One region of the Mesorhizobium sp. AD1-1 genome, then DNA from elsewhere that is predicted to be linked to it. Evidence: riboswitches for the same ligand, from Rfam matches in the RefSeq annotation. Region 1 holds a riboswitch; each other region holds the start of a gene.

The links. A riboswitch is a leader RNA that binds a small molecule or an ion and turns the genes downstream of it on or off. The one in region 1 is predicted to bind cobalamin.
Region 2: another riboswitch for cobalamin. It lies ahead of LB519_RS22535 (DUF1636 family protein); the one in region 1 lies ahead of LB519_RS00655 (aromatic ring-hydroxylating oxygenase subunit alpha).
Region 3: another riboswitch for cobalamin. It lies ahead of bluB (5,6-dimethylbenzimidazole synthase); the one in region 1 lies ahead of LB519_RS00655 (aromatic ring-hydroxylating oxygenase subunit alpha).
Region 4: another riboswitch for cobalamin. It lies ahead of LB519_RS14325 (ABC transporter ATP-binding protein); the one in region 1 lies ahead of LB519_RS00655 (aromatic ring-hydroxylating oxygenase subunit alpha).

The regions. Positions count from the first base shown of each region.
Region 1 covers NZ_JAIUGP010000001.1:129,815-137,158, forward strand. The annotation lists gene LB519_RS00640 (hypothetical protein) at 1-846, opposite strand, end outside; gene LB519_RS00645 (PqqD family protein) at 895-1,326, opposite strand; gene LB519_RS00650 (hybrid-cluster NAD(P)-dependent oxidoreductase) at 1,496-2,596, opposite strand; gene LB519_RS00655 (aromatic ring-hydroxylating oxygenase subunit alpha) at 2,621-3,868, opposite strand; cobalamin riboswitch at 3,983-4,185, opposite strand; gene LB519_RS00660 (DUF680 domain-containing protein) at 4,696-4,893, shown strand; gene LB519_RS00665 (DUF680 domain-containing protein) at 4,973-5,173, shown strand; gene LB519_RS00670 (DUF680 domain-containing protein) at 5,243-5,488, shown strand; gene LB519_RS00675 (ABC transporter ATP-binding protein) at 5,567-6,679, opposite strand; gene LB519_RS00680 (alpha-glucosidase) at 6,704-7,344, opposite strand, start outside.
Region 2 covers NZ_JAIUGP010000013.1:28,913-36,256, reverse strand. The annotation lists gene cobN (cobaltochelatase subunit CobN) at 1-554, opposite strand, end outside; gene cobW (cobalamin biosynthesis protein CobW) at 573-1,610, opposite strand; gene LB519_RS22535 (DUF1636 family protein) at 1,613-2,041, opposite strand; cobalamin riboswitch at 2,080-2,284, opposite strand; gene LB519_RS22530 (winged helix-turn-helix domain-containing protein) at 2,315-3,514, opposite strand; gene LB519_RS22525 (NADH-quinone oxidoreductase subunit A) at 3,846-4,211, shown strand; gene LB519_RS22520 (NuoB/complex I 20 kDa subunit family protein) at 4,202-4,783, shown strand; gene LB519_RS22515 (NADH-quinone oxidoreductase subunit C) at 4,788-5,390, shown strand; gene LB519_RS22510 (NADH-quinone oxidoreductase subunit D) at 5,391-6,581, shown strand; gene LB519_RS22505 (NADH-quinone oxidoreductase subunit E) at 6,582-7,344, shown strand, end outside.
Region 3 covers NZ_JAIUGP010000025.1:44,004-51,347, reverse strand. The annotation lists gene LB519_RS30190 (TetR/AcrR family transcriptional regulator) at 1-224, shown strand, start outside; gene LB519_RS30185 (hypothetical protein) at 512-1,495, shown strand; partial or broken gene bluB (5,6-dimethylbenzimidazole synthase) at 1,618-2,235, opposite strand; cobalamin riboswitch at 2,346-2,526, opposite strand; gene LB519_RS30175 (histone deacetylase family protein) at 2,648-3,574, shown strand; gene LB519_RS30170 (exodeoxyribonuclease VII small subunit) at 3,578-3,829, shown strand; gene LB519_RS30165 (DUF2277 domain-containing protein) at 3,940-4,206, shown strand; gene LB519_RS30160 (pirin family protein) at 4,246-5,166, shown strand; gene dxs (1-deoxy-D-xylulose-5-phosphate synthase) at 5,309-7,222, shown strand.
Region 4 covers NZ_JAIUGP010000006.1:209,429-216,772, forward strand. The annotation lists gene LB519_RS14310 (phosphatidate cytidylyltransferase) at 1-704, shown strand, start outside; gene LB519_RS14315 (FecCD family ABC transporter permease) at 730-1,716, opposite strand; gene LB519_RS14320 (ABC transporter substrate-binding protein) at 1,746-2,693, opposite strand; gene LB519_RS14325 (ABC transporter ATP-binding protein) at 2,743-3,531, opposite strand; cobalamin riboswitch at 3,696-3,903, opposite strand; gene LB519_RS14330 (AraC family transcriptional regulator) at 4,139-4,972, shown strand; gene LB519_RS14335 (alanine racemase) at 4,978-6,117, opposite strand; gene LB519_RS14340 (D-arabinono-1,4-lactone oxidase) at 6,117-7,344, opposite strand, start outside.

The sequences.
Region 1 (7,344 bases):
ACTTGCCCCGCCTCCGCCGATATGTGGCACCACCAGCGCAACGATGTCCAGGGTTTCGGGCACCGGCCGAGGCGCGATGTCGTCAATGTGAAAAGCATGCTTGCCTTGCCAGTTGAGCGGACCGTGCGCCTTCAGCCGGTGCTTCAGCCCAAGTCGCGCGAATCCCTGGGGATCCTGCTTGAGTGTTGAAAACAGCGGGCGGGCAGTCACGCCGTTGGAGAGGTCGACCAGCACATAATCGTCGCCGACGCTGTCCAGCCCGTGGAGGAGGCCGGCGGCGACGGTCCCGGATTTCCCGGCGCCGCCCGCGCCGGCGAGCAGTACGCCCCTGCCTTTGGTGCCGAGCGTCCCCGCATGGGCCAGCCGCATGCCACGTGCCGCATATTCCCAATGGAGGAAGGGGCGCAGCGGCGCTCCCGGCTCCCAGGGTGGAAAGGCATCGGCCGAGGCCATCAATTGCACGCCAACGCGACGTTGCGGATCATAGAACTGCCAGAAATCCAGGTCGTGGAAATGGTTGCCGCGCAATCCGGCTTCCGCCAGCCTGGTGGCGAAGCCATGCTGCGTGAAGGGTCCTTGGCCCCATCTGGCCGGTGCCGCGATGCCGTCAATGCCGGGATGTGCGACGAAGATGCGGCAGATGTCGGCAGGCGCTCGGTTGTCCGGAGCCGTGACAAAGCCATGAGCGAAGGCATCCGCCAACGCGCCGGCACTCACATGAGCGGTCAACTCCAGATGCGGCAAGCCCACCTTGCAGGTCAGTGGATAATGCGCGGCGCTGCTCTGCGCTTGCGCCAGAACATGACGTGCGTAGTCAGTCAGGTTTTCGAGAGTGACGTTCGGCATGGTCTGCCTGTTCCGGAGCTGTCCGGCAACGAGAGCCTGGCGGGCGCCTCAGTTGGCCTGCTTCACTGCGGGCCAGCCGAGGGGCTCCTCGACCTCGTGGATGGGATCGACGACAATGAGGTCGGCAAGGTCGTCATGGATGTCGACCTTGAGGGGCTCGCCGGCAGCGGCGAGCTGAGCCAGCAATTCGCTGGGAACCGGTCTTGCCACGCCATCGGTTGCGGCCGCCAGCAAACCGAATTCGAGCAATTGTGAAACAAAGCCGTCAATCGCGGCGGCATCGAGGGCGCCAATTCCGGTCGCGGCGCCGACCAGTTCGGAGGCAGGCACGCCGGACGACAGTGCATCCCAAAGCCTGCTGCCTGAATCAGAGAAGCCGAAATATCTACCGGTGGTCAGGTCGAGAACGACGGCTTCGCCATCGAAGGATTCAAAGACGATATCCTTGCTGGCAATGGCATATACGCCGGATTGTCGCATGTTTGCTCCCCGCCGAAGCAGGCCGCGGAGATGATCTTCGGGCCCTACGGTCAACCCCACCGTTGCAGGCGTCTAACCATTTGCAGGGTTTTTGGCAAGATGGCGTAGGCCCGGGCGAGCGCAGCTGCAGGCCGCGCGGGCATGGACAGTCTCTGACCGTGCCTGCCGGTCACGCCTCGATTTCAAGCGCCGAAAGCGGCTTCGAGCAACAGGCGAGGATAAAGCCGTCCTCGATTTCGTGATCGAGGATGCCGCCATTGTGGCTCATCTCCACGTCGCCCGCGACCTTCCTCACCTTGCAGGTGCCGCACAGGCCGAACTCGCAGGCGGCGGGAATCCGCACCCCCGAGGCGCGTGCCGTCTGCAGCACGGTCTGGCCGGCGACGCATTCGGCATCGACATCGGAATGCGAGAACCGGATCGGTGTCACGGCCTCCACGGTGGCAGCGGCGCCGTCTTCCGCCGGCGGCGAGAACGGCGCCGGGATCTCCTCCACGGCAGGCGCGGCAAAGCTTTCCTGATGGTATTTCGCCATGTCGAAGCCGGCGGCGTCCAGCATGCCGCGCACGGCGCGCATGAAAGGATCGGGGCCGCAGCAGAAAATCTCGCGCTCACGGAAATCGGGCGCCAGCAATGGCAGCCGGATCGCGTCGATGCGGCCCATATGGCCGAACCAGCCCTCGCGGCTCGACCGCTCCTCGATCATGAAGCCGAGCGACAGCCCAGGCATGCGGCTGCCGAGCAGTTCGAGCTCCTTGCGGAAAATGATCTCTTCCGGGCGGCGCGCGCAGTTGACGAAGCCGACATCGGTCCATGGCGCGCAGTCGTTCAGCCAGCGCAGCATCGACATCATCGGCGTCACGCCGGAACCGGCCGAAATGAACAGGTATTTGGCGGCCGGGTGGCTGTGCAGCGAGAAGTCGCCGGTCGGCCCATAGGCCTTGACGTGCGAACCGGGCGTCAGATGGTCGAACATCCAGCGCGTACCGGTGCTGCCCGCCTGCGCCTTGACCGTCACCGCGATCGAGAACGGCCGCGACGGCGAGGACGACAGCGTGTAGGTGCGCATCAGCGGCCCGTCCGATGTCGGCAGTTCCAGAGTCACGAACTGCCCCGGTTTGTAGCGGAACCAGGTCTGGTTGTCGGAGCGGAAGGTGAAGGTCTTCACGTCAGGCGCTTCGTCGCTGACGCCGATCACTTCCAGCACCTGCAGCCTGTCGTTCCAGGGCGTCATCTGGTCGAGATGGCGATAGAGGCCAAGGTCCGTCATCGCATTCATCCTCTTGTCCCTGGGCTAGGCGACGCTGCGCAGGGCCGGCCGGCCGCCTTCGGCAAGGCGCGGCCCGATGAACGACGCGTACCACTCGACGAACTGGATCACGCCGCCCTCATGCAGCTCCGAATAGGGGCCTGGTTCATAGGCCGGCGACAGGATGCCGAAGGCGTTTTCCTCGACGATGCGGCGGTCCTGGTCGTTGGTCTCGGTCCAGACATGGGTGAGCTCAGCGAGGTCGTAGTCGACGCCTTCGACCGCATCCTTGTGGACGAGCCATTTCGTGGTCACCGCGGTTTCCGTGGCACTGATCGGCAGCACGCGGAAGGTAACGGCGTGGTCGCCGAGGATATGGTTCCAGGTCGTCGGATAGTGATAGAGCAGCAAGGAGCCGATGCGGTCGGTTGAAACGCTGTCGGACAGGTTCTTCTGGACCGCCCGTTTTCCCGTCATGGTGTAGCTGACGGCATCGCGCAGCAGCGGCGCGCGGGTGGCGCGGTACTGCCCTGCCGGATCGATGCGGAATTTGCTCGGCAAGCCTGATGCCTCGCATCTGGCCCAGTGTGCGACCATTTCAGGGTCGCTGTCGGCGCCATGGACGCCGGTTATGGTTGGAGCCTCGGGGAAGGTCTTGCACAACTCGGGATGATTGGCGGCGCAGTGGTAGCACTCGCGGTTGTTTTCCCAGACCAGCTTCCAGTTGCCCTTCTCGACGATCGTGCTCTCGAAGGCGATCTTTGCTTCACGCAGCCGGTGCGGCAAAAGATAGGGTTCGATCATCGCCCGCATCGGCGCGAAATCTGCCGGTTCCTTGGCCAGGCAGATGAAGATGTAGCCGCCGACGCTCTCGCAAGCGACCGGCTTCAGGCCGAAATCACTCTTGTCGAAACCGTCGGCCATCTGGCGGGCAAACAGCAGGCGGCCGTCCAGCTCGTAGGTCCACTGATGATACGGGCAGACGAGCTTTGCCGCGGTACCCTTCTCCGTGTTGCACACGCGGCTGCCGCGATGGCGGCAGGAATTGTGGAAGGCGTTGATCTTGCCGTGCTGGTCGCGGACAAGGACGACCGGATAATCGCCGACCTGCACGGTGATGTAGCTGCCCGGCTTCGGCAGTTCGCAATCATGGCCGATGAACAGCCAGTCGCGATACCAGATCAGCTCCATGTCGAGCTTGAAGTAGTCCGGATCGGTGTAGAAGGGCTGCTCCAGCGAAAAGCCTTGCCGGCGCCCCTTCAGGAGCCTCAGCATGTCGTTGCGGATATCCATGTCCTGTCCTCGTTCCTAAGGACTGAACTGGTGGTGACGGAGGAAGGATTGAAACACAGGCCGGCTGTGTGCCGGACATGCGCTATCCACCTCTTGACCGCCCACCGCGATCAGTCGAGTCTAAAAATCTCGGGCTGGTTTCCGGGCTCTGGAGTTGTCCTTGCGGACCATCGCGACACCTTCCCAGGCGGTTGCCCAGTGGTCTCCCGTTGCGACTTGAACTCCACCACCGTTGCGGGGGCAGCGCCGGATTCTGACCGGCTTCCCAATTCTCCGCCTCGTCGTCACGAAGCGGCACCTGAGATGGTATGATCTAACCACGATCGCGGGCGCGGCGGCGGCATGAAAACGACATCGTATCCATGCGGCGCGACACGGCATGCGAAACGCTACTGCAGATCGTCGCGGGCCAAGATCCCACCTCCCGGGCGGCCATTTGCCGGCTGCGATCTTCCCGAATCCGACCCTTCGCGGGGGTCAAAAAAGGTTAACGGTTTCGAAAAGTGACTATTAGCTTGCCCTAAAATCGAACCGAACGGTTCGTTTCTGTTGACGGTGCGTGCAGGACGGTGTGAACGCTGGGCCTCTGAAACAGTCAGTGATCCATCAAGTGTCTATACCTAACACACTGATATGAAGAAGAAAAATGCATCCCTAGATTCCGTTGGCACAATTTCAAGGTGTGGATTCATGGTCCACACGGAACAACTTCGTGATTGGAAAAGACGACCTTGCCCTCCCACATCGGGGCTGTCCGAACGACGCGATTTCATTTCCAAGACACGCCGCTAGACGGACGGAAAAAAGACGATACTGGAGTACCAAAAATGAAAAAGATCATTCTCACTGCCGCAGCCCTTCTGGCCATTTCCGGCAGCGCCTTCGCTGGTAGCGACCACTACGGTTCCAACGCCGCGGCAGCCACTGCTGTCGACAGCTCGTACACCGCTTCGACCAAGAAGTCGGAACCGGCTGCTCAGGCGCCTGCCCAGGGTGCTGACCGCAACCTCTTCGGCAACAACTAACAGCCGATTCCCAGTTTCCCGGTCGACGGCGGGCTCGCTCGCCGCCCTGGCGAAATTCAGACATTCAGGAGTATTCAAGATGAACAAGATCCTCATTGCTGCCGCCGCCGTTCTGGCCATCACCGGCAGCGCTTTCGCGGGCAGCGACAACTACGGTTCGAACGGCTCCAACCAACCTGCCGCCGCTGTGGACCAGTCGTACACGGCTTCCACCAAGACCTCGGAACCGGCTGCCCAGACGCCCGCTCAGGGCAGCGACCGTAACCTCTTCGGTCGCTAACAACCAATTTCGCAACCGACGGCAGCTGTGTCTGCCGTCCTGGCGAAATCCAGAATTCAGGAGACTAAAATGAACAAGATCCTTATTGCTGCCGCCGCCGTTCTGGCCATCACCGGCAGTGCCTTCGCCGGCAGCGACAACTTTGGCTCCAATGGTGCCAATCAGCCTGCCGCCACGACTTCGGTCGACAGCACGCGCACCTCTTCGGTACGCAACACCGGTTCGCCGGTTTACAAGCTGCTGAACTCGTCGGGTGACACCACCCAGAAGTCTGCTCCGCAAGGTGCCGACCGCAACCTCTTCGGCAACAACTAACAACCGAAGTCGATCTCCAAGTCAAAGAGCGGCGGGCCCGGCCCGCCGCTCTTTTTGTGCCTGACACGGTAATTGCGGTTAAGCCGCCTTTGCTTCCACTTCATGCAACGCGAAAGAACGTCCATCCGCGTCGAAGATATGCAGGTCCTCGCCATTGGCGCTCAGCCGCAATGTCGAGCCGCGCTTGACCTCGACATTGCCGGGCAGCTTGGTCACCAGCGGCAGATCGGCGCGGCCGATGTCGACATAGACAAGCTGCACCTCGCCGAGTTGCTCGACATAGTCGACCGTCCCCTCGAACAGATAGTCCGCGCCGCTGGCGATGATCAGGTCCTCCGGCCGCACGCCAAAGCTCACCGCAGCGCCCTTTGCCGAAGCCGGCGTCGCAATCGGCACGGTCGCCTTGCGTCCGCCGACATGGCTGACGACGGTCGGGTTTCCGGTCTTTTCGATGGTCGCCGGCAGGATGTTCATGGCCGGCGAGCCGATGAACTGGGCAACGAACAGATTGCCGGGCTTCTTGTAGAGGTCCATCGGCGTGCCGACCTGCTCGATATGGCCGTCCTTGAGCACCACGATGCGGTCGGCCAGCGTCATCGCCTCGACCTGGTCGTGGGTAACGTAGATCATGGTCGTGTTGGGCATCGATTCCTTGAGCTTGGCGATCTCAATGCGGGTGGCGACGCGCAGCGCGGCGTCGAGGTTCGAAAGCGGCTCGTCGAACAGGAACACCTTCGGATTGCGCACGATGGCGCGGCCGATGGCGACGCGCTGGCGCTGGCCACCCGACATCGCCTTGGGCAGCCGGTCGAGATATTTGGTCAGCTGCAGGATCTCGGCGGCCTGGCGCACGCGGCGGTCGATCTCGGCCTTGTCCTCTTTGCCGATCTTCATCGAGAACGCCATGTTGTCGTAGACGGTCATGTGCGGGTACAGCGCGTAGGACTGGAACACCATGGCGATGCCCCGCTTCGACGGCGGCACGTCGTTCACCACTTCGCCGGCTATTCTGAGTTCGCCGGAGGTGATTTCCTCGAGCCCGGCGATCGACCTCAGCAATGTCGACTTGCCGCAGCCCGACGGGCCGACGAAGACGATGAACTCGCCCGACTTAATATCGAGGTCGATGCCGTGGAGAATGTTCAGATTGCCGTAGGACTTCTTCACTTGTCTTAGCGTGACATCGGCCATTGGTTTCCTCCAGTGATTGGAAATTCAGTCGAGACGCCCGAACCAGGCGCCGTAGCCACCAAGCTCGATGGAACTGCTGCTCGCCTGCCCCGAAAATCCGTGCCCGGGCAGAGGTTGCAGCGATCGGCCGCCAAGGTCAACCTTGGCCCGCCCGGCTCCCAGATTGAAGACGCAGACGATCTGCTCGTTGCCTGCGCGGCGCGTGAAGGCGACGGTATCTCCCTCACTTTCGATGAAGGTGATGTCGCCCTTGGCCAGCGCCGGATGGGCACGCCGGAAGCTGAGAAAGCGCCGGTAGTGCTCGAGCAGCGAAGCCTCGTCGCCCTGCTGGACATTGACCGCTTGCGCCAAATGCTTGGCCGGCACCGGCAGCCAGGGTTTTGCCTGGGAGAAGCCGCCATTCTTGGCGCCGCCGTCCCACACCATCGGTGTGCGGCAGCCGTCGCGGCCCTTGAATTCAGGCCAGAAGCGGATGCCGTAGGGATCCTGCAAATCCTCGAACCGAAGGTCGGCCTCGCCGAGCCCAAGTTCCTCACCCTGATAGATGCAGACCGAACCGCGCAAGGACATCAGCAGCGCCGAGATGACCTTCAGGTAGGCGGTCGGGTCGGGCTCATTGGCGGCCCAGCGCGAGGCCGGGCGCATTACATCGTGGTTGGAGAAGG
Region 2 (7,344 bases), on a different contig from region 1:
CCACTTCCAGGCACGTAAAAACCAGCTTTCGGCACCACCACCGGGCCGATAACTTCCGCATCCGACCCCGCCAGCCGCGCCAATTTCCGCACCAGCGCGCCCATATTCGCCGGGCCGCCCTCGCGGAAATAGTCGAGCAGAGCGTCAAGTTCTTGGCGCGGCAGCGTCGAGGCTTCGATCAGGCGCAGATCCTCGTCGCGGCATTCGCCGGGCAGCAGCGCCAGTTTTATGCCGCGTTCGCGGGCGGTCGAGGCAAGCTGGTCGCAGCCGTAGCGCCACCAGTCGTAGCCGCCGAGGATGCGCACGAGGATGATCTTGGCATGGCGGGCGACGCTGTCGACCCAGAGGTCGACGGACATGGGATGGCGCAGGTCGCGCAGTGCGGCCAGCCGCATCGAGGGCAGGCGGTCGGCATCGGTCCTCCACGCCGCCGCCAGTCCGGCGAGGTCGCTGTCGGTGAAGGACAGCGCCACGATATCCGCCGGCGTCTGCCGCAGATCGACCGGCTCGGCGAGGTCGTCGAGCGAGGCGGATGTCGTGGTGAGGATGTGCATCGCGACCCGTGTCCGAAATCAGCCGGCGAGTATACGCTCGATCGCCGGACGGTTCAGCCCCTTCAGGCCGATGACGACGAGGCGCGAACGGCGGTCATCCTGCGCGGTCCAGGCGCGGTCATAGTAATGATTGACGCGCGGCCCGACGGCCTGCAGCAACAGCCGCATCGGCTTGCCGCCGACCTCGACGAAGCCTTTTACACGCAGCACGTTCTCTTCTTCTGCGACCGTGGCGACGCGTTTTGCCAGTTCATCGGGATTGGCGACCGAGGCTATGTCGACAATGAAGGTGTCGAAGTCGTCATGCTCGTGGTCGAAGGCGCCGTCATGATGGGATTTGCGGTTCTCGATGTCATCCTCGACGGCGAGACCGAGCCCGAGCAGCACGGAGGGATCGACCTTGCCATGCGAGGTCGGCACGATCTTCACCGCGCGGGCGGAGTGTTCGCCAATGATGGCATTGGCGCGGGCGGTGCCGGCGGCGTCCATCAGGTCGCTCTTCGACAGGATGATCAGGTCGGCGCAGGCGATCTGGTCCTCGAACAGTTCTTCCACCGGATCGTCATGGTCGAGCGTCTCGTCCCCGGCGCGCTGCGCCTGGAGGGCCTCCATGTCGTTGGCGACGCGGCCTTCGGCCAATGCCGGTCCGTCGACCACGGCGATGACGCCATCGACGGTCACCCGGCTTTTCACGCTCGGCCACTGAAAGGCCTGGACCAGCGGCTTGGGCAGTGCCAGGCCCGAGGTTTCGATCAGGATATGGTCGACCTTCGGCGTCAGCGACAGGATTTGGTCGAGCGCCGGGACGAAATCATCGGCGACGGTGCAGCAGATACAGCCATTGGCCAGTTCGACGATGTTTTCCTCGGGGCAGGTGTCGATACCGCATCCCTTGAGGATCTCGCCATCGATGCCGATGTCGCCGAATTCGTTGACGATGATGGCGATGCGCTTGCCGCCGGCGTTTTCCAGGAGATGGCGGACCAGCGTCGTCTTGCCGGCGCCGAGGAAGCCAGTGACGACGGTGCAGGGAACGCGGGATACGGAAGTGGTCATGGTCAATCCTTCAGCATGTCGATGGGTGGAATGCGGGCCACGAGGCCGCGCTTAAGGCTATCGGGGCGGCCACGCCAGGGAATGAGACCGTCGGTCGAGGTGGCGAAGAGCTTTGCGCCTGTCACGAGGTCGGCGCCGCTGGTCGCGGTCAGGTCGCCGAAGACATAGCTCCAGCAGCCGTCGCGCAGGATCGCGGCGCTGAGGCGCCGCTTGCAATTGCCAAGGCATTCGACGCTGCGGATGCGGATATCGTCGCCAGCGGCGGCGCGGCGCGTGTCGTCCGTCAGCAACTCGCCGGCGCGGGGATGAGCGTCGGAGCCGGTCTCATTGCGGCAGGAGCCGCAGACGATGATGGTGACGCCGGCCAAGGCATCATCATGGCCGGACGAAATATCCGCTGTGCCAGCCGAAAAACTGCTGTCGTGGTCCAAAGATCGGGCTCCTTGCCCGGAAACCCGCCGGGCGATCGGATTCTACAGTCGCAGACGGCAGGTCTCCTGGCTCGCGAGTCATCGCCTTGGGTAGCCGCCTTCCCGGGAATTCCCAGTGGTTTTCGGCCTTGGCTCTTCGCTTACAGTTGCGGGGACAGCCGCGGATTTGGGATTTTGCCCCGCACCGCATTCCCTCTTAGCCCTTGCCGTTGCGGGCAAGGGACCATCTGGAACCGGATTTAGGCTTTTGCGGGCGGCGGTGTCAACGCGAGCTTACGACACGGCTATGTCGGCCAGCGCCGCGCCCAAATCGCCGGCAGGCGTCACTTCGATGCGTTCGAGCCCGAGCCAACCTTGCATCTGCTTCAATTCCTCGAACAGCTCCGCAGCGGTTTCAGGCGGCGCACCGGGCTCGGCATAGGCCGCATGGACCCGCAGTATGCTGGCCGGGCGATCGGCCTTGAGGTCGACGCGTGCCACGATCCTGTCGCCGAGCAGGAACGGCAGGACATAATAGCCATACTGCCGCTTGTCGGCAGGTGTGTAGATCTCGATGCGGTAGTGGAAATCGAACAGCCGCTCGGTGCGCGAGCGCTCGAAGACGACCGGATCGAAGGGTGCCAGCAAGGCGCGGGCCTCGACTTTGCGCGGCAGACGGGCGTCCCGGTGAAGATAGGCCGGCTTGTCCCAGCCTTCGACACGCACCGGCAGCAACTCGCCCGTTTCAACCAGTTCCTCCAACCGGCCTTTCATATCTGCCGGCGACAGGCGGAAATAGTCGCGCAAATCGCTTGAAGTCGCCACGCCGTGGGCGCGGGCGGAAATGCGCAGCAATTCGCGGTGCGCGTCCTCAGGCGTCGGCACCGGCAGGTCGAGGATCGCCTGCGGCAGCACGCGCTCGGGCAGGTCATAGAAGCGCTCGAAACCGCGGCGGTGCGCCGTGGTGATGCGGCCGGCCCAGAACAGCCATTCGAAGGCGTGTTTGGCATGGCTCCAGCCCCACCAGCCGCCCGAACCTTTCTGGCCCTCCAGCGCGGAAGCGGCGATCGGGCCGCGCTCGGCGACCTCGCGGTAGATCTCTTCGATGTAGGCGGCGTGCTCGCGGCCCCATTTGGCGAGACCCAGATACATTTCCTCGCCCCGCTCGGCGCGCTGCATGCGCCAGCGCATCAGCGGGTATGTCTCGACCGGCAGGAAGGAGGCCTCGTGCGCCCAATATTCGAAAACCATCCGCTTGCGCGTCACAGCCGCGTTGTCGAGCAGCGAGAACGGGTAGGGGCCAAGGCGCGAATAGAGCGGCATATAATGAGCGCGCACCACCGCGCTGACGGAATCGATCTGCAACAGGCCGGTGCGGGAGAGGGTGCGGGCAAAATGCCGGCGGTCGGGCGTGCCGGTCGGGCGAGGATCGAGGAACCCTTGGGCGGCAAGGGCGATGCGCCGGGCCATCGGGAGCGAGATCTTTTCCTTCATGCAGGTATCACTTTGACGTGTTTTGACCGAGGGTCGAATGGCTGATTCCAACCCATGCTAGCAGGGTTTTGGCGGCATCCATGTCAGGAGAGAAAAGTGGAGTAAAAAGCGAAGGAAATCAAACAGGAGCGGATCGGACCAGTTTGCCGCGATATGCCATCCAGGTCGATGTTTTGAACAAGGTTTGACTTGCTTCGCTGGAAGTGCTGCGCTAACCCTCGCCGCGTTGCAGCATAGGCCCTTAAAACGGTTCAGCGGTTAAACTGTCACGCTTCCGCATTAGGGTCCGGTGCTGTAATCAACGTGGATTGGCGCCAACGGAAAGCCGAGCATGAACGCACTCTTGAGCTCATACCTGCCCATCGTCCTGTTCATAGGCGTGGCGCTGGTTGTCGGCCTGGCGCTGCTGGCCGCGCCCTTCCTGGTGGCCTACCGCAATCCCGATCCCGAAAAGCTTTCCGCCTACGAGTGCGGTTTCAACTCGTTCGACGACGCCCGCATGAAGTTCGACATCCGTTTCTACCTGGTGTCGATCCTGTTCATCATCTTCGACCTGGAAGTAGCCTTCCTGTTTCCGTGGGCGGTGTCGTTTTCGAAGATCGGAATGCTCGGTTTCTGGTCGATGATGGTTTTTTTGGCGGTGCTGACCATCGGCTTTGCCTATGAATGGAAAAAAGGAGCGCTGGAATGGGATTGAACGACAGTTCAGGCACCCTCGTCGCGCCGAAGCCCAAGGGCATCATCGATCCCAACACCGGCAGGCCGGTGGGGGAGGACGATCCCTTCTTCCTCGAGATCAACAACGAGTTGGCCGACAAGGGCTTTCTGGTCACTTCGACCGAGGCGCTCATCACCTGGGCGCGCAGCGGGTCGCTGATGTTCATGACGTTCGGCCTCGCCTGCTGCGCGGTCGAGATGATCCACACCTCGATGCCGCGCTATGATTCGGAGCGGTTCGGTGTCGCGCCACGCGCGTCTCCGCGCCAGTCCGACATCATGATCGTCGCCGGCACGCTGACCAACAAGATGGCGCCGGCGCTGCGCAAGGTCTACGACCAGATGCCGGAGCCGCGCTACGTCATCTCGATGGGCTCCTGCGCCAATGGCGGCGGCTATTACCACTATTCCTATTCGGTGGTGCGCGGCTGCGACCGCATCGTGCCGGTCGACATCTATGTGCCCGGCTGTCCGCCGAGCGCCGAAGCGCTGCTCTACGGCATTCTTCTCTTGCAGAAGAAGATCCGCCGCACCGGCACGATCGAACGGTAAATCCATGACCGCATCCCTGAGCGAACTGTCGACCTATCTCGGCGAGAAGCTGATCGGCCGCGTGAACGAGGCTGATATCGCCTATGGCGAACTCACCATCCATGTCGAGCCGCGCGATCTGGTCGAGGTGATGACCTTCCTGCGCGACGATGCGCGCTGCCAGTTCATCTCGATCATCGATGTCTGCGGCGCCGACTATCCGTCGCGGGCCAAGCGTTTCGACGTCGTCTATCACCTGTTGTCGCCGAAGCAGAATGTGCGCGTCCGCGTCAAGGTGCAGGCCGACGAGGAAACCATGGTGCCGTCGATCACCGGCGTCTATCCCGGCGCCGACTGGTTCGAACGCGAGACGTACGATCTCTACGGCGTTTTGTTCTCGGGCCATCCCGACCTGCGCCGCCTGCTGACCGACTATGGCTTCGAAGGCCATCCCTTGCGCAAGGATTTCCCGCTGACCGGCTTCGTCGAGGTGCGCTACGACGACGAGGCCAAGCGCGTTATCTATGAGCCGGTCGAGCTCAAGCAGGAATTTCGCAATTTCGATTTTCTGTCCCCGTGGGAAGGTACGGATTACGTGCTGCCGGGTGACGAGAAGGCAAAGCAGTAAATGGCTGAAACCTCCGTCCGCAACTTCAACATCAATTTCGGCCCGCAACACCCCGCGGCGCACGGCGTTTTGCGCCTTGTGCTGGAGCTGGACGGCGAAGTCGTCGATCGCGTCGATCCGCATATCGGACTGCTGCATCGCGGTACCGAAAAGCTGATCGAAGCCAAAACCTATCTGCAGGCGGTGCCCTATCTCGACCGGCTCGACTATTGCGCGCCGATGAACCAGGAACATGCCTTTGCGCTGGCCGCCGAGCGTCTGCTCGGCATCGAGGTGCCGAAGCGTGGCCAGGTGATCCGCGTTCTCTACAGCGAGATCGGTCGCATCATGTCGCACATCCTCAATGTGACGACGCAGGCGATGGACGTCGGTGCGCTGACGCCGCCGCTGTGGGGCTTCGTCGAACGCGAAAAGCTGATGGTGTTCTATGAGCGCGCCTCCGGTTCGCGCATGCATGCCGCTTATTTTCGGCCCGGCGGCGTCCATCAGGACCTGCCGCGTCAACTGGTCGAGGACATCGGCAAGTGGATCGACCCGTTCCTGAAGTCGATCGACGACCTCGACCGGCTGCTGACCGGCAACCGCATCTTCAAGCAGCGCAACGTCGATATCGGCATCGTCTCGCTGGCGGATGCCTGGGCCTGGGGTTTTTCGGGCGTGATGGTGCGTGGCTCGGGTGCAGCCTGGGACCTGCGCAAGTCGCAACCCTATGAATGCTATTCGGAGATGGATTTCGACATTCCGATCGGCAAGAACGGCGACTGCTTCGACCGCTACCTCGTGCGCATGGAAGAAATGCGCCAGTCGGCGAAGATCATGCGCCAGTGCGTCGACCTTTTGCTCGGCAAGGAGAGCACCGGCCCGGTGTCGAACCTCGATGGCAAGGTGGTGCCGCCCAAGCGCCAGGCGATGAAGCGCTCGATGGAAGCGCTGATCCATCACTTCAAGCTCTACACCGAGGGTTATCGCGTGCCGGCCGGCGAGGTTTACGCCGCCGTCGAGGCGCCGAAGGGCGAATTCGGCGTCTATCTGGTCTCCGACGGCTCCAACAAGCCCTACCGCTGCAAGCTGCGCGCGCCGGGTTTCGCGCATCTGCAGGCGATGGATTTCCTCTGCCGCGGCCACATGCTGGCCGACGTCACCGCCGTTCTCGGCTCCCTCGACATCGTGTTTGGTGAGGTCGATCGCTAAATGTCAGTCCGCCGTCTCGCAGAAGCCAGCGTCCAGCCAGCATCCTTCGCCTTCAACCGGGCGAATGCCGCGGCTGCGAAGCAATGGATCAAGAAGTACCCGAAGGGCCGTGAACAGTCGGCCATCATCCCGCTTCTGATGATAGCACAGGAGCAGGAAGGCTGGGTGACGAAGGCGGCGATCGAGACGATCTCCGACATGCTCGGCATGCCCCGCATCCGCGGGCTGGAAGTCGCGACCTTCTACACGCAGTACCAGTTGAATCCGGTCGGCACGCGTGCGCACATCCAGGTCTGCGGCACCACGCCCTGCATGCTGCGCGGTTCGGAAGCGCTGATGGATGTCTGCCGCTCCAAAATCCATCACGACCAGTTCCACACCAACGACAAGGGAACCTTGTCTTGGGAAGAGGTGGAATGCCTCGGTGCCTGCGTCAACGCGCCGATGGTGATGATCTTCAAGGACACGTTCGAGGATCTGACGCCGGAACGCCTGGCTGAAATCATCGATCTCTATGACGCCGGCAAGGGTGCTGCGGTGGAACCGGGGCCGCAGAATGGCCGCACCGGCTCGGAGCCGGCCTCCGGCCTCACCACGCTGAAGAGCGAAAAGGCGATCCTCAAGTCGACCCGCGACAGGGAAGCCAGGGAGGCGGCCAAGGCCGCCAGGGCGGCACCCGACGCGATCGTCGCAGCGCCGGTGCCGGCGCCGGCCGCGGCCCCTGTCGCACCGTCCAACACCAGCAAGCCGAAGACCGACGCCC
Region 3 (7,344 bases), on a different contig from region 1:
TCGTGTCAATGACCGACCATCTGACCGCGCTGCAGGAGGAGGGGGTCGTTGTCTCGAGCCTCGACCCCGAGACGGCCTCGCGACTGATCAACGGAGCGAGCAGCCAGGCAGCGCAACGGATCGCCAATTCGAGCGACCCCGAAGCGACGTCCAAGAAGGTGGTGACGGCGTTCAAGCAACTGCTCGAAGGCCTGCTCAAGAAGCCGGATCCGCAGTCGAATTGAAGTTCCCACCGGAGCTTCGTGCCGGCAGCTGTTCCCGATAGGAATTTTTTCTTGACGCCTGCCCTCAGCTAAGGTACATATTCGTCCATGGTGCTGATTTGCGCCGGTGACCCGCCGCACAGGCGGGTTTTTCGTTTGATGCTCCGTCAGACAATGCGCCGGCGAAAGGCTGCGAAAGAAAACCGTTGCCCAGAATTCGTCGCCCTGTGGTGCTAGGGCCGGCAATTGACAATCGTCGGGTTGAGTTCATCCTCTTCCACCATCTCTGAGGCGGAGATTCGGGGCACATGTGGGATTTCGAGATCGGCCGGTCGGTGTCCATCATGATGCGGACCTGGCCGTTCATCGTCTTTCGTATGATCGTCTATTTCGGCATCACGCTGGCCTACATCATGGCGACCGGCACCGGTGCCTCGGTCGGCTATGGTGTCGGCCATATCTCCACCGATCCCGACGGGCCCATGTCCTTTGCCCTGTGGGGCGGCGTGGTCGGGTTTGGCATCGTCTCGATCGCGGTCTACTGGATCCGCGAATACATCCTCTATATCGTCAAGGCCGGCCACATCGCCGTCATGGTTCATCTGATCGACGGCCGCGACATTCCCGGCGGTCAGGACCAGATCGCCTACGCCAGGGATGTCGTCACCCAGCGTTTTGCCGAGGCCAATATCCTTTTCGTCGTCGACCAACTCGTCAAGGGTGCCATCCGCGCCATCACCGGCCTGCTCGGCGGTATCGCCGCCTTCCTGCCGATACCGGGCCTGAGCGGCCTGGTCTCCTTCATCAACACGGTGATCCGCCTGTCGCTGACCTATGTCGACGAGATCATCCTCGGCTACAACATCCGCATCAATTCAGCCTCACCCTTCGAGACGGCGCGCCAAGGCGTCGTGCTCTATGCCCAGAACGGCAAGGTCATGGTCAAGAACGCCGTCTGGCTGGCGGTCATCATGTGGGGCGTGTCGTTCGTCATCTTTCTGATGATGCTGGCGCCTGCCGGCGCCATTCTGTTCCTGATGCCCGGCCAGCTCGCCGGCTGGGCCTTCGTGCTCGCCATCGTCTTCGCCTGGGCATTCAAGGCGGCCTTCATCGAGCCTTTCGCCATCGCTTGCCTGATGCAGGTCTATTTCAAGACCATCGCGGGCCAGGTGCCGGATCCGGCCTGGGACGCCCGGTTGGCCGAGGCGTCGTCGAAGTTCAGGGAGCTCAAGGACAAGGCGCTCGCCTCCTTCGGCGGTTCGCGCTGGGGTACGGCCGGCGCCACACCCTGATCGGCCGGGCAGGTGGTGTCTGGTGAGGCAGAAACGGTGTTGAGGCGCGCCACGGTGGACTTCAGCTGTGTCTCGCCTTGCCCGGAAAACGTCTCGCTCATGATCAGTTCCGGCAGCGGCAGCCGCCGTCCCCAACCATGCGTTTCAAGGTCCGGTTTGGAAGCGAACTCGGAAACACGGCCGACGCAGAGATAGGCGATTGGCGTTACGTGATCCGGAATGGCCAACAGCCGCTTCAGCGCCTCAGCCTCGATGATGCTCACCCAGCCGACGCCAACGCCCTCGGCACGCGAGGCCAGCCAGAAATTCTGCACTGCGCAGACGGTGCTGTAGAGATCCATCTCCGGATTGTGCCAGCGTCCCAGCGGCGAACCTTTCGAGCGCTGCCGGTCGCAAGTGATGCAGATGTTGAGCGCGCTTTCGCAGATGCCTTCCAGCTTGAGCTTGCGGTACAGCGCCTGTTTTTCCGCCTCGATCGCCGGCAGTTCCTGCTCGCGCGCGGCCAGGAACAGGTCGCGCACCCTTTCGCGTCGCTCGATGTCACGAATGACAATGAAATTCCATGGCTGCATGAAGCCGACCGATGGCGCGTGATGGGCGGCAAGCAGCAGCCGCGCCAGCACGTCGTCATCGATCGCGGTGGGCAGGAAATGGCTGCGCACGTCGCGCCGCGTGAACATGGCGCGATAGACCGCATCGCGCGCATTCTGGTCAAATCCATCGTCAATGGCAGCGGTCATATGTTCCGGCATCGCTTGTCCCCTTGCGATTGCAGATTCAAAACGGTCAGAGCGTACGTTGTGCGTCCAAATGGACGCACGTCGCTCTGATGTCATCCGCCTGACCATGCGGATGACGATGCCTGCCAGGCCGGTCTTCTGGCTTGGGATCAACCCGCGTCCGGTGCCTTCCCGTCATCGACAGTGGCATTTACCGGCGCGGTCCCCCTCACAGCGTTGGGCACGCCACGGAATTCAACCGTGTTCCCGATTCTCCCGCTTGCGGCGGGCACCAGGCAGTGCCAAGGACTTTACGCCGAAGCGCCGGCGAGGCCAATGCCTGCGGCGACACGAATGGACGCAGGCGCGATTTTCCCCAGTCATCGGCCGGCCGTGCATGGCCTTTGTCGATCCGGGTCACTAGATTAGGACGATGACCACCCGTCTCTACACGCATCCGATCTTCCTCGAGCATCTCACGCCGCCCGGACATCCCGAGCGGCCCGACCGCCTGCGTGCCATCGAGCGCGTGCTCGATGAGGAAGCCTTTGCCGGGCTCGATCGTATCCAGGCGCCGGAAGGCGACGAGGCCACCATCCTCTACGCGCATCCCGCCGATTTCGTCGCCCGCGTGCGCGCCGCCATTCCCGACGAGGGGATTGCCCGCATCGATGCCGACACCACTGCCAGTCCGAAGAGCTGGCAAGCGGCGATCACCGCGATCGGCGCCGCCAACGCCGCCGTCGATGATGTCTTTTCGGGCCGCGCCGACAACGTCTTCGTCGCCGCCCGGCCGCCCGGCCATCATGCCGAAAAGACCACGGCCATGGGCTTCTGCCTGTTCAACACGGCGGCGATCGCGGCGCGTTATGCGCAGAAGAAACACGGTGTCGAGCGCGTTGCCATCGTCGACTGGGACGTGCATCACGGCAATGGCACGCAGGATATTTTCTGGGACGATCCCTCGGTGCTCTATTGCTCGACACACCAGATGCCGCTTTATCCCGGCACCGGAGCGAAGACCGAAACGGGCGCCGGCAACATCGTCAACGCACCGCTGGCGCCGCAGACCGGCAGCGAAGTGTTTCGCGATGCCTTCCTGTCGCGCGTCCTGCCCGCGCTCGACAATTTCGCGCCCGACCTGATCATCATTTCGGCCGGGTTCGACGCGCACCACCGCGATCCGCTGGCCGAGATCAATCTGACCGAGGATGATTTCGATTGGGCGACCGGCCAGTTGATGCAGCGCGCGGCACGCCACAGCGGCAACCGGCTCGTAAGCCTGCTCGAGGGCGGCTACGATCTGCAGGGATTGGCATTTTCGGTCGCCGCCCATGTCGGGCGACTGATGAAAGGATGAATGATGGCTGGTGAGACCAACGAAGACGTCAAGGCGATGAGCTTCGAGCAGGCACTCGATGCGCTGGAGAAGATCGTCGATGATCTGGAGCGTGGCGACGTGCCGCTCGACCAGTCGATCAGGATCTATGAACGTGGCGAGGCGCTGAAGGCGCATTGCGACCGGCTGCTGAAGGCCGCCGAGGACAAGGTCGAGAAGATCAGGCTGTCGCGCGACGGCAAGCCGGTTGGAACGGAGCCCCTCGACGCGGATTGAGGCCGGTCCGAACGATGGCCTCGCCTCACCGGTTTTTGGACATGATCATGATCGAGGCTATAACTCGTTGCGATTGAAACAGCTCAAGGACAAGAGGAGATACGGAAGCGATGTGCAGAAACATCAAGACCCTGTTCAATTTTGATCCGCCGGCAACCAATGACGAGGTGCGCGACGCGGCCCTTCAGTTCGTCCGCAAGCTGAGCGGAACGACGCGACCCTCGAAGCAGAACCAGCACGCCTTCGATCATGCCGTCGACGCCATCGCGGCCTCGGCGCGCGAACTGCTCGATTCCCTGGAAACCCATCAGCATCCGCGCAATCGCGAAGAGGTGGCGGCCAAGCTGCGGGCAAAGGCGGCCATCCGCTTTGCCTGATGCGGCCAGGCGGCCTTCGACCACCGACAAGGAGAGTCCATGAGCTTCTTCCCCGGGAAAGACCCTGAGGTGGGCGATGCGTTCGCCAGCGATCAGATCGAATTGATGGTCATTCCGAACGCCAAGGACATCGGTGGTTTTCAGGTGCGCCGTGCCCTGCCAACGGCAAAAAGGCGGTTGGTCGGTCCGTTCATCTTCTTCGACCGCATGGGTCCCGCGATCCTGCGGGCCGGCCAGGCGCTGGACGTCCGTCCGCATCCGCATATCGGACTGTCGACGGTCACCTATCTGTTCGACGGCAAGATCCGGCACCGCGACTCCCTCGGCACCGAAATGGTCATTCAGCCCGGCGACGTGAATTTGATGACCGCCGGCCGCGGCATCGTCCATTCGGAGCGTACGCCGGAGGAACTGCGTGGCGCGCCGATGTCGGTATCCGGCCTGCAGACATGGCTGGCGCTGCCGGACGACAAGGAAGAGGTGGCTCCTGTGTTCGAGAACACAGGAGCGCTCAGGCTTCCCGAGATTGATGCCGAAGGCGTCAACGGGCGCCTCATCATCGGCGATTTCCAAGGATTACGGTCCCCGGTCAGGGCCGATTCGGAGACGCTCTACGCCGACCTGCGCCTGGCGCCCGGCGCCAGCGTGAAAATCCCTGCCGATGCGGAAGAGCGCGCCATTTACACGCTGGAAGGCGAGGTCTCGATTTCGGGCGATGTGTTCCCAGCCGAACGGCTGCTGGTCTTCCGTCCCGGTGACGAGATCGTCGTGTCGTCGCAGACCGGGGCGCATTTCATGCTGTTCGGCGGCGCCTCTCTTGGTTCGAAGCGTTACATCTGGTGGAATTTCGTCTCGTCGTCGAAAGAGCGTATCGAACAGGCGAAAGAGGAATGGAAGACAGGCCGCTTCGACATCGTTCCAGGAGACGAGGAAGAGTTCATTCCGCTGCCGGAAAGCTGATGCCTGTCGCCCAAAGTGGCCCGGTTTTGGGGAAACGACCTGCATAGAAGCAAAAGACCACAGTCTGATCCGCGTCACTGACACGCATTTACTTTCGCCGGCCGGCGGCCTATTTCGCCCATCAACCGAAAGCCTGAGCACCGTGAACGCAACGCCGCATACGCCGCTTCTCGACAAGGCCCGCATCCCGGCCGACCTGCGCATGCTTGCCGAGAGTGAGCTGCCGCAACTGGCGTCCGAGCTTCGCGCCGAACTGGTCGACGCGGTATCCCGCACGGGTGGTCATCTGGGCGCCGGCCTTGGCGTGGTCGAGCTGACGGTGGCGCTGCACTATGTCTTCAACACCCCGGACGACCGGCTGATCTGGGATGTCGGCCACCAGGCCTATCCGCACAAGATCCTGACCGGCCGCCGCGACCGTATCCGCACGCTGCGCCAGGAAGGCGGCCTATCCGGCTTCACCCGCCGCGCCGAGAGCGAGTACGATCCATTCGGCGCTGCCCACTCCTCGACATCGATATCGGCCGGCCTCGGCATGGCCGCGGCCCGCGATCTCTCCGGCGGCCGCAACAATGTCATCGCCGTCATCGGCGACGGCGCCATGTCTGCCGGCATGGCCTACGAGGCGATGAACAATGCCGGCGCGCTCGATGCACGGCTGATCGTCATTCTCAACGACAACGACATGTCGATCGCGCCGCCAACCGGCGCCATGAGCGCCTATCTGGCGCGGCTGGCCTCCGGCAAGGCCTATATCGGCCTGCGCGATTTCGGCAAAAAACTGACGTCTTATCTCGGCAAGCGTGCGGATCGTGCGATCACAAGGGCGGTCGAGCATGCACGCGGCTACGTCACCGGCGGCACGCTGTTCGAGGAACTCGGCTTCTATCACATCGGCCCGATCGACGGCCACAATCTGGAGCATCTGATCCCGGTCCTGAAAAATGTCCGAGACAATGGCGAAGGCCCGGTGCTCATCCATGTCGTCACCCAGAAGGGCAAGGGCTATGCGCCGGCGGAAGCCGCCGCCGACAAATATCACGGCGTCAACAAGTTCGACGTCATCACCGGCGCGCAGGCCAAGGCGCCGGCCAACGCACCGGCCTACACCAAGGTGTTCGCCGAAAGCCTGGTCCAGGAGGGCCGCGAGGACGACCGCATCGTCGCCGTCACCGCAGCCATGCCGAGCGGTACCGGCCTCGACCTGTTCGGCGAAGCGTTCCCGTCGAGGACCTTCGATGTCGGCATCGCCGAACAGCACGCGGTCACCTTCGCCGCCGGCCTCGCCACCGAAGGCTACAAGCCGTTCGCGGCCATCTATTCCACCTTCCTGCAGCGCGCCTACGACCAGGTCGTCCACGACGTCGCCATCCAGAAATTACCGGTGCGCTTTCCCATCGACCGCGCCGGCTTCGTCGGCGCCGATGGCGCCACCCATTGCGGCGCCTTCGACACCACCTTCCTGGCGACACTGCCGGGCTTCGTGGTGATGGCGGCGGCCGACGAGGCGGAGCTGCGCCACATGGTACGCACCGCGGCAAGCTATGATGACGGCCCGATCGCCTTTCGCTATCCGCGCGGCAATGGCGTTGGCGTCGACATGCCGGAGCGTGGCTCCGTGCTCGAAATCGGCAAGGGCCGCATCGTCAGGGAGGGCACCAAGGTAGCATTGCTGTCCTTCGGCACACGGCTGCAGGATTGCCTGATCGCCGCCGAGGAGCTAGGGGCTGCCGGGCTTTCCACCACGGTCGCCGACGCCCGTTTCGCCAAGCCGCTCGACGAGGATCTGATCCGGCGGCTGGCCCGCTCGCATGAGGTTCTGGTGACGGTGGAGGAGGGCGCCGTCGGCGGCTTCGCCAGCCATGTGCTGCAGTTCCTCGCCCATGAAGGCCTGCTGGAAAGCGGCCTGAAGGTGCGCCCGCTGGTGCTGCCCGACGTGTTTACCGACCACGCCAAGCCGGAAAAGATGTATGCCGATGCCGGGCTCGATGCTGCCGGCATCGTGCGCACCGTGTTCGTCGCGCTCGGGCATACGGTTCGCGCCCAGCGCGCCTGAATCAAAGTCTCAGTGACTTGAATCAGTTTGCCGGCCAACGTTCTTAACGCGTTGTTTACGCTGCCGTTTGGCGCTTTGCTTACCGTGTCTCTTGGCCGTTTTTCAACGGCGCCCTGCTAGAT
Region 4 (7,344 bases), on a different contig from region 1:
TGCGCGAATTCGTGACGCTGACGCATACGCGCCGCAGCGACCATTGGGTGCTGCTCGGCATGTTCGGCATCATCATCCCGTTTCAGTACTGGCTGGTGTGGACCGCCTGGTACGGGCTCTTCGTCATCTTCATTCCGGTCTACTGCTTCCTCTTGATGCCGGCCATCACGGCGCTGCATGGCGACACCGAACGCTTCCTCGAGCGGATCGCCGCGCAGCAATGGGCGGTGATGATCTCGGTCTATTGCGTCAGCCACGTCCCCGCCCTGCTGACACTCGACGTGCCAGGCTTCGAAGGCCGCACCCTGCTGCTGATCGCCTTCCTGATCATCGTCGTGCAAGGCAGCGACGTGCTGCAGTACATCTTCGGCAAGCTGTTTGGTAAACACCGGTTTTCGCCGAACGTCTCGCCGTCGAAAACCTGGGAAGGGCTGATCGGCGGATTGGTGTCGGCGAGCCTGCTCGGCGCGCTGTTGTCGTTCGTGACGCCCTTCTCGCCGCTGCAGGCGGCAGCCGTGGCCTTCGTCGCCTGCTCGATGGGATTCCTAGGCGGGCTGGTCGCCTCGGCCATCAAGCGCGACCAGGGCGTCAAGGACTGGGGCCATCTCATCGAAGGCCATGGCGGCATGATGGACCGCACCGACAGCCTGGTCTTCGCCGCCCCGGTGTTCTTCCACATCGTGCGCTATTTCTGGACCGTGTGATCCGGCGACCGGTTGCCAAACGCGCTCAAAGCCGGTTGCGGATCAGCATGGTGACGACGAAGAACGCACCGACCGAGCTGGTGATGATGCCGATCGGCAGTTCCTGCGGCGGCAGCAGCGTTCGGGCCAGAAGATCGCTGGCCAGCAAAAGCACCGCGCCGAAGACGGCGCAGCTGGCAACCAGGCGCAGATGCAAGGGGCCTGCCAGCGGCCGCGACAGATGCGGGATCATCAGCCCGACGAAGCCGATGACCCCGGCGACAGAGACCAGGATCGCCGTCGAGAAGGCGGCGACGAGAAACGTCATTCGGCGCATGCGCGCCACTGGCACGCCAAGGCTTTCGGCGGCGTTTTCGCCGGCCAGGAAGGCATCGAGCCGGCGGTGGTTCCACAGCGCGTAAGCCAGAATGGTGCCCGCACCCAGCGCGCCGAGCCAGATATTGTCCCAGCGCGCCAGGCCAAGGCCGCCCATCGTCCAGAACAACACGGAGTGGGCGGCGCGCTGGTCGCCGGCAAAGACCAGGTAGTTGGTCAAGGCGGTGAACATGAAGGACACGGCAAGGCCGGCGAGGATCAGCCGCTCCGGCCCTTGGCCCCTCACCCGCGCGACCAGCAGCAGGACGACGCCGGCGGCCAATATGCCGCCGGTGAAGGCCGCGACCGGCAACGTCCAGATGCCAAAGCTGTCGCCGAAGACGGTGATGACGGAAACAGCACCGGCGGCGGCGCCCGACGACAGGCCGAACAGGAACGGATCGGCGAGATCGTTGCGGGTCACTGTCTGCAGCAGCGCGCCGACGACGCCGAGGCCCGCGCCGACGCAGATGGCCAGGATCGTGCGCGGCAGCCGCAGATCGACGACGATCTTGCCGACCGGCCCGGACACGTCGTGCCCGCCTAAGCCGATTGCGCGGCCAAGCGCTGCTACAACGTCGGCCAGCGGGATCAGCGTCGAGCCATAGGCGATCGACAGCAGAGCGAGAGCGGCGATCGCCGCCGCTCCCGCCAGCATGGCCAACGCAAATGCCGGATGGCGCAAGCTCAAAATGCTTCCGGGTGCATGGCCTTGGCGATCTTGTCGATCGCTTCGATGTTGGCGGGTCCGGGCGTCAGCTCGGCGTAGCGGAGGGCGACGAAGCGCTCGTTCTTGACCGCGTCTGTCTCCTTCATGGCCGGATGCGCTTTCAGGAAATCGAGCAGCTTCCTGTAGCCGCCACCGTCCTGGTAATCGAGCAGGATGAGGAATTGCGGATTGCGCGACGCCACCGTTTCCCAATCCGTGTTGCCCCAGCTGGTGTCCATGTCAGCCATGATGTTGTCGCCGCCGGCGGCAGTGATCATGGCGCTGGGGATGGCGAACTTGCCTGCGGTGAACGGCTTGTCCTCGCCGGAATCGTAGAGGAACACCCGCGTGCCCTTGGCGCTGCCGACCTTGGCGGTGATGTCGGCGAGTTGCGCCTTCCAGCCAGAGACAAGCTTTTCAGCCTCGGCCTCCTTGCCGAAGATCTTGCCCAGCTTTTCGACGTCGCCATAGAGCAGGTCCATCGAGGCGGCGGGGCGGCTCTTGTCGAGATGGACGCAGCTTTCCGTCAGAACCAGCGTCTTGATGCCGTGCGGGGCAAGCGTGTCGGGCGTCACCTCGCCACCCGGCTTCATGCCGTAGTACCAGCCGGCGAAGAAGAAATCCGGCTCGACGGCCACGAGGTTTTCGAGCGTCGGATATTTCGGCGCCAGCTCCGGGATCGAACCCTGCTCTGCCTTGAATTCGGGACCGACCTTGTACCATCCGGTGATGCCGGTCAGGCCGACGATTGACGGCTGCAATTTCAGCGCGAAAGCCATCTCAGCCATGTTCAGATCATGGATGACAGCGCGCTTCGGCGGCGCGTCGAAGGTCAGCGGCTTGCCGCAGCTGTCGACGGTTACCGGGAAGGCGAAGGCGGTCGAGGTCAGCAGCGAGACGGCAAGCGAAAAAGCGAGGCGTTTCACGGGTATGCTCCTTGTGGGTGGGATCGGGTCGACTATGGAACGGCTTCAATCACGACGGCGGCGCGGCACGGTTCGGAACCTCGAACACCGTCAACTCTCGATCCTCGGTCGGATGGCGCAGGCGCAGCACATCGATGCCGAAAATCTCGCGGATCAGCTGTTGGGCCAGCGCTTCGCGCGGTGCGGCGAGCGCTTGCAGACGGGCATGGTTCATCACCGCCACCCTGGTGGCGAAGGGTGCTACCAGCGCCAGATCGTGCAGCACCGCGATCACCGTCATCTCAAAGCCTGCCACGAGGTCGAGCAGTTCGCCGCGGGCGCGCGGGTCCAGATGGTTGGTCGGTTCGTCGAGGAACAGGATTTTGGGCTGCTGGGCGATGGCGCGCGCCAGTTGGGCGCGCTGGCGCTCGCCGCCCGACAGCGAGCCGACGGTGCGGCCAAGCAGCGGCAGCAGGCCGGTCCGGCGCAGCGCCTCGACGGCGATATCGCGTTCCTCGCGCCTGCGCCGCAGCCCGGCGTGCGGGACCCGGCCAAGCTCGACATAATCGATCACCGCCAGCCGCGGATCGGGCTGGTCGGTCTGGCCGACAACGGCGATATGCAACGCCCGCTCGGCGGCCGAAATCCTGTCCAGCCCGCGTCCGCCAAGCTTCACCTCGCCGGAACTTGGCCGCAGCATGCCCGACAGCATGCGCAGCAGCGTCGTCTTGCCGGCGCCGTTGGGACCGATGATGGCAAGGCGATCGCCAGCGGCCACCGAGAAGCTGACCGCCTGGACCAGATTCCGCCCATTCGCCATGGCACAGAGGTCATGGGCTTCGAGAAGCGCTGCGCTCATCGGCTGCAGCCCGCCGGATTGCGGGGACGGCAAAGCGTGCGCATGGTGATGCGATGATCGATGGAGCCGTCCAACTTTCCGTCACTTTCCAAAACTGACGACGGAAGGAAGCTGGCGAACCGGCCGACAAGGCCGGGATTCGCGTTTCCTCCCGGCACACCCCGTCCGGTCAACTCAGTGATGGCAGGTCTCCTGGCTCGCGGGTCGTTGCGCCATCCTGCCTTCCCAGCCTTGCCGGCCAGTGGCATTCACGGATTTTGCTCGCCGCTTACAGTTGCGGGGGCAGCCACGGCCTCGACCTGAACAGGCCTCACCGTGTTCCCTTTTCACCCCTCGCCTTTCGGCTCGGGGACCATCACCACTTCAGCGTAGATTTCCACCAAACGCTTCGCAATGGATTTCTCGGACGAAGTGGTGGGCCAGCTAAGGGAAACAGGCATTGCACGCTCACTTTATGTAATAACATAACATTCTTAGGAGATGACGCGGCCCGCTGTCAAGCGAAAGCCCATGGGATCGGCGCAGATTGCACGGAATGCGCAATTTCGATCAAACTGGCCGCGCCAGGAAACGCCAAGATGATCCGGCCAATGCGAAAAGGAGCCCCATGAACCCGACCGAGAAAGCGCTGTGGTTCGTCGAGAGCCATCTGCCGGAGGCGATCTCGCTTGACGATGTCGCGCAAAGCAGCGGCGTGTCGCGTTTTCATGTGACGCGCGCCTTCGGCGCCGCAACCGGCCGCTCGGTGATGGGTTACATGCGCTCACGCCGGCTGACCGAGGCGGCGCGCAAGCTGGCCGGCGGAGCGCCCGACATCCTCGTCGTCGCGCTCGACGCCGGCTACAACTCGCATGAGGCGTTCACCCGTGCCTTCCGCGATCAGTTCGGCACCACGCCGGAACTGGTGCGCGCGCAAGGCTCGACCAACAACCTCGACCTCGTGGAGCCGATCCTGATGGACCAGTCCTTCCTCACCAATCTCGAACCACCGCGCTTCGAGACCAGCCGGCCGTTCCTGATCGCCGGCCTCGGCGAACGCTACAGCTGTGAAACCAGCGCCGGGATTCCGATGCAGTGGCAGCGTTTTGCACCCTTTATCGGCAACATCCCCGGCGAGATCTCAGGCGTTTTCTACGGCGTGTGCCTTAATGGCGACGACGCGGGCAATTTCGACTATGTCGTCGGCGTCGAAGTGTCCGGCTTTGCGGATCTGCCGAAGGACTTCTATCGGGTGCGGGTGCCGGCGCAGAAATATGCGGTGTTCTCGCACCGCGAGCACATCTCATCCATCCGCCGGACGATCAACACGATCTGGAACAGCTGGCTGCCCGCCTCCGGTCACGAAATCGCGGATGCACCGGAATTCGAGCGCTATGGACCGGAGTTCGATGCCCACAGCGGCAATGGCGGGCTGGAGATCTGGGTACCGGTGAAGGCGTAGCTCGATCACGCCATCGGCAGCGCCGGCCAGCGATCGATGACCTTTCCGCCGGAAAACACGGCGATCGACCCGAATTGCTGCAGCACGGCCTCGCTCTGCGTCGGCCTTAGAAACGCGTAGTCGCCTGGCCTTGCGGTCGCATCGGCGGGCAAGCCCATGAATTGCTGGTTGGAGGACAGGCCGAGCAGGCCGTTCGTCTTCATGCCTTGGGGGAAGACCGGCTCGGCCATCCACTTGCCGCCATAGAGATAGCAGCCCTTGCGCGGGAAGCGGCCGAGCGCCTGCAGCAGGCGAGTAACGGCCGGCGGACCAGGCAGCATCGGCTCGACCACTTTCAGGATCGGCGTAGCGATGAAAGCCGCCGGCTGGAAGCCGTCGAGGCCTGGCGTATCGAAGTCGCTGGGCAGCACGAAGGCCGAGCCCATCGACACTTCATTGGCCGCGCCGCCACGATGAAGCAGCGCGGTCTTGCTGCCGCCGATGTTGAGGATGCGGCGCTGGTCGGCACCGAGACAGGCGACGAACGCCGCAGCCTGCGCCGACGCCTCCGCCAATGCCTTTGCCGGTCCGCCGAAAAGGCCGGGAATGAGCGGCGCATGCGCCTCGTAGGCCATGACGCCTTCGCAATGCAGCCGGACCGGCAACGCGCTCAGCGCCTTCGACAAGGCCGCGGGATCAGCAAAGCCGCCGCGATGCAGCCCGACATCGATCTCGAAAGCGATGCGCAGGCCGATGCCGAGTTCGTCAGCGAGAGCACCGTATTCCGCCAGTCTCTCCTCGCTGTCGATCAGCCAGCAGACACGCGACCAGTCGGCATCACCCTTCACCAGCGCAGTCCTTGCCGTACCAATCGGCATCGGCTTGCCGTAGAGCAGATCGGCATCCGGAAACGCCTTCAGCACCGCCTCGCTGATCGGCGGGTGGAAGGTCATGAAGCTGCTGGTGCCGAGCGCCTTGCCTATATGCGCAAGCAGCGGCAGGCAGGCGAGCGATTTGTCGACCAGCCGCACGGCCAGGCCGGGATCCAGCCTCCTTTTTACCAGGGCAATGTTTCCGTCCAGCCGATCGCGGTCGAGCAGCAGGCAGGGCTGGAAGATGCCGGCTTCCTTCAGCGCATCCGAGAGGGTGGAAAAATAGGTGCTCATCATTCGATGCCGAACAGGCCGGCCATGTAGGGCGACACGAAGCGGTTTTCCGGATCGATGTCGCGGCGCGCCGCCATGGCATCGTCCCAGCGCGGGTAGAGCTTTTTCAGCTCCGCCGCCTTGAGGCTATGCATCTTGCCCCAATGCGGCCGGCCGCCATATCTGCGGAAGATCGGCTCTGCCGCCCGCATGAACGGCAAAGGATCGTTCGCGGCGTCATGGTGGATGGCGATGGAGCAGGTCAGCCTGTTGTAGAATGGCGAAAGCCAGAACTGGTCCGGCGCGACCGAGCGCACCTCCATCGGGAAATAGACCTCGGGAAAGCGCTTCTCGGTCAGCTCGATGATCTCGGCCAGCGCCTTCGGCCCTTCCTCGAACGGCAAATGATATTCCATCTCGTTGAACTTGGTCTGCCGGTCGCTGGCATAGACGTTGAGCCAGTCCTGCACGTAGTCCTCGGCGGGAAATTTGGCGGCCGCCGATCGGATCAGGCGGCCACGCAGCGATGGCAGCCAGGCAAGTGAAGTGCGCAGCCTGCGCAGTGTCCTCAAGCCCGCCTCGTCCTCTTCCGGCGGCCGCGTGGTGGGTGCGGCATCGCTGAAATCACTGGCGATGAACTGCGCATAGCCGGAAAACGGAATGTAGTAGAATTCGGCCGAGCGATGCGCGGCCATCATCGCCTCGAAATCGCGCAGCATCTCGGTGATCGGCAGCACATATTTGCGGCGGCGCAACCGGTAGGTCGCGATGTTGTTCAGCGTCACTTCGGTGAGCACGCCGAAAGCGCCGAGCGCGACACCGATGGCGTGGATCATGTCCCGATCCCCTGCCCGCTTGAAGTCGCGGACCTTGCCAAGCCCGTCGACGATCTGCACCGTCTCCAGCTGCGTGTGATAGGCGCCGAGCGTCGGTCCCGAGCCGTGCGTGGCTGTGCCCAGCGCGCCGCCGATCGCCTGGCGGTCGATGTCGCCCATGTTGGGCAGGCCCTGGCCAATGCCTTGCAGGATGTGCATGAGCGCGCCGAGCCGGGTCCCTGCCCGCACCCGCGCCTGATGTTTTTGCGCGTCGTGCGAGACCAGCCCTTCCAGTCTCTCCAGGGACAGGATCGTGCCCTGCGATTTCACCAGCGGTGTGAAGGAATGACCGGCGCCGGCAACGCGCACCGGGCCAGGCGCGGTCCGGACGAGATCACCGAGTTCACCGGCATCGCCGGGGCTGGCGATCAGC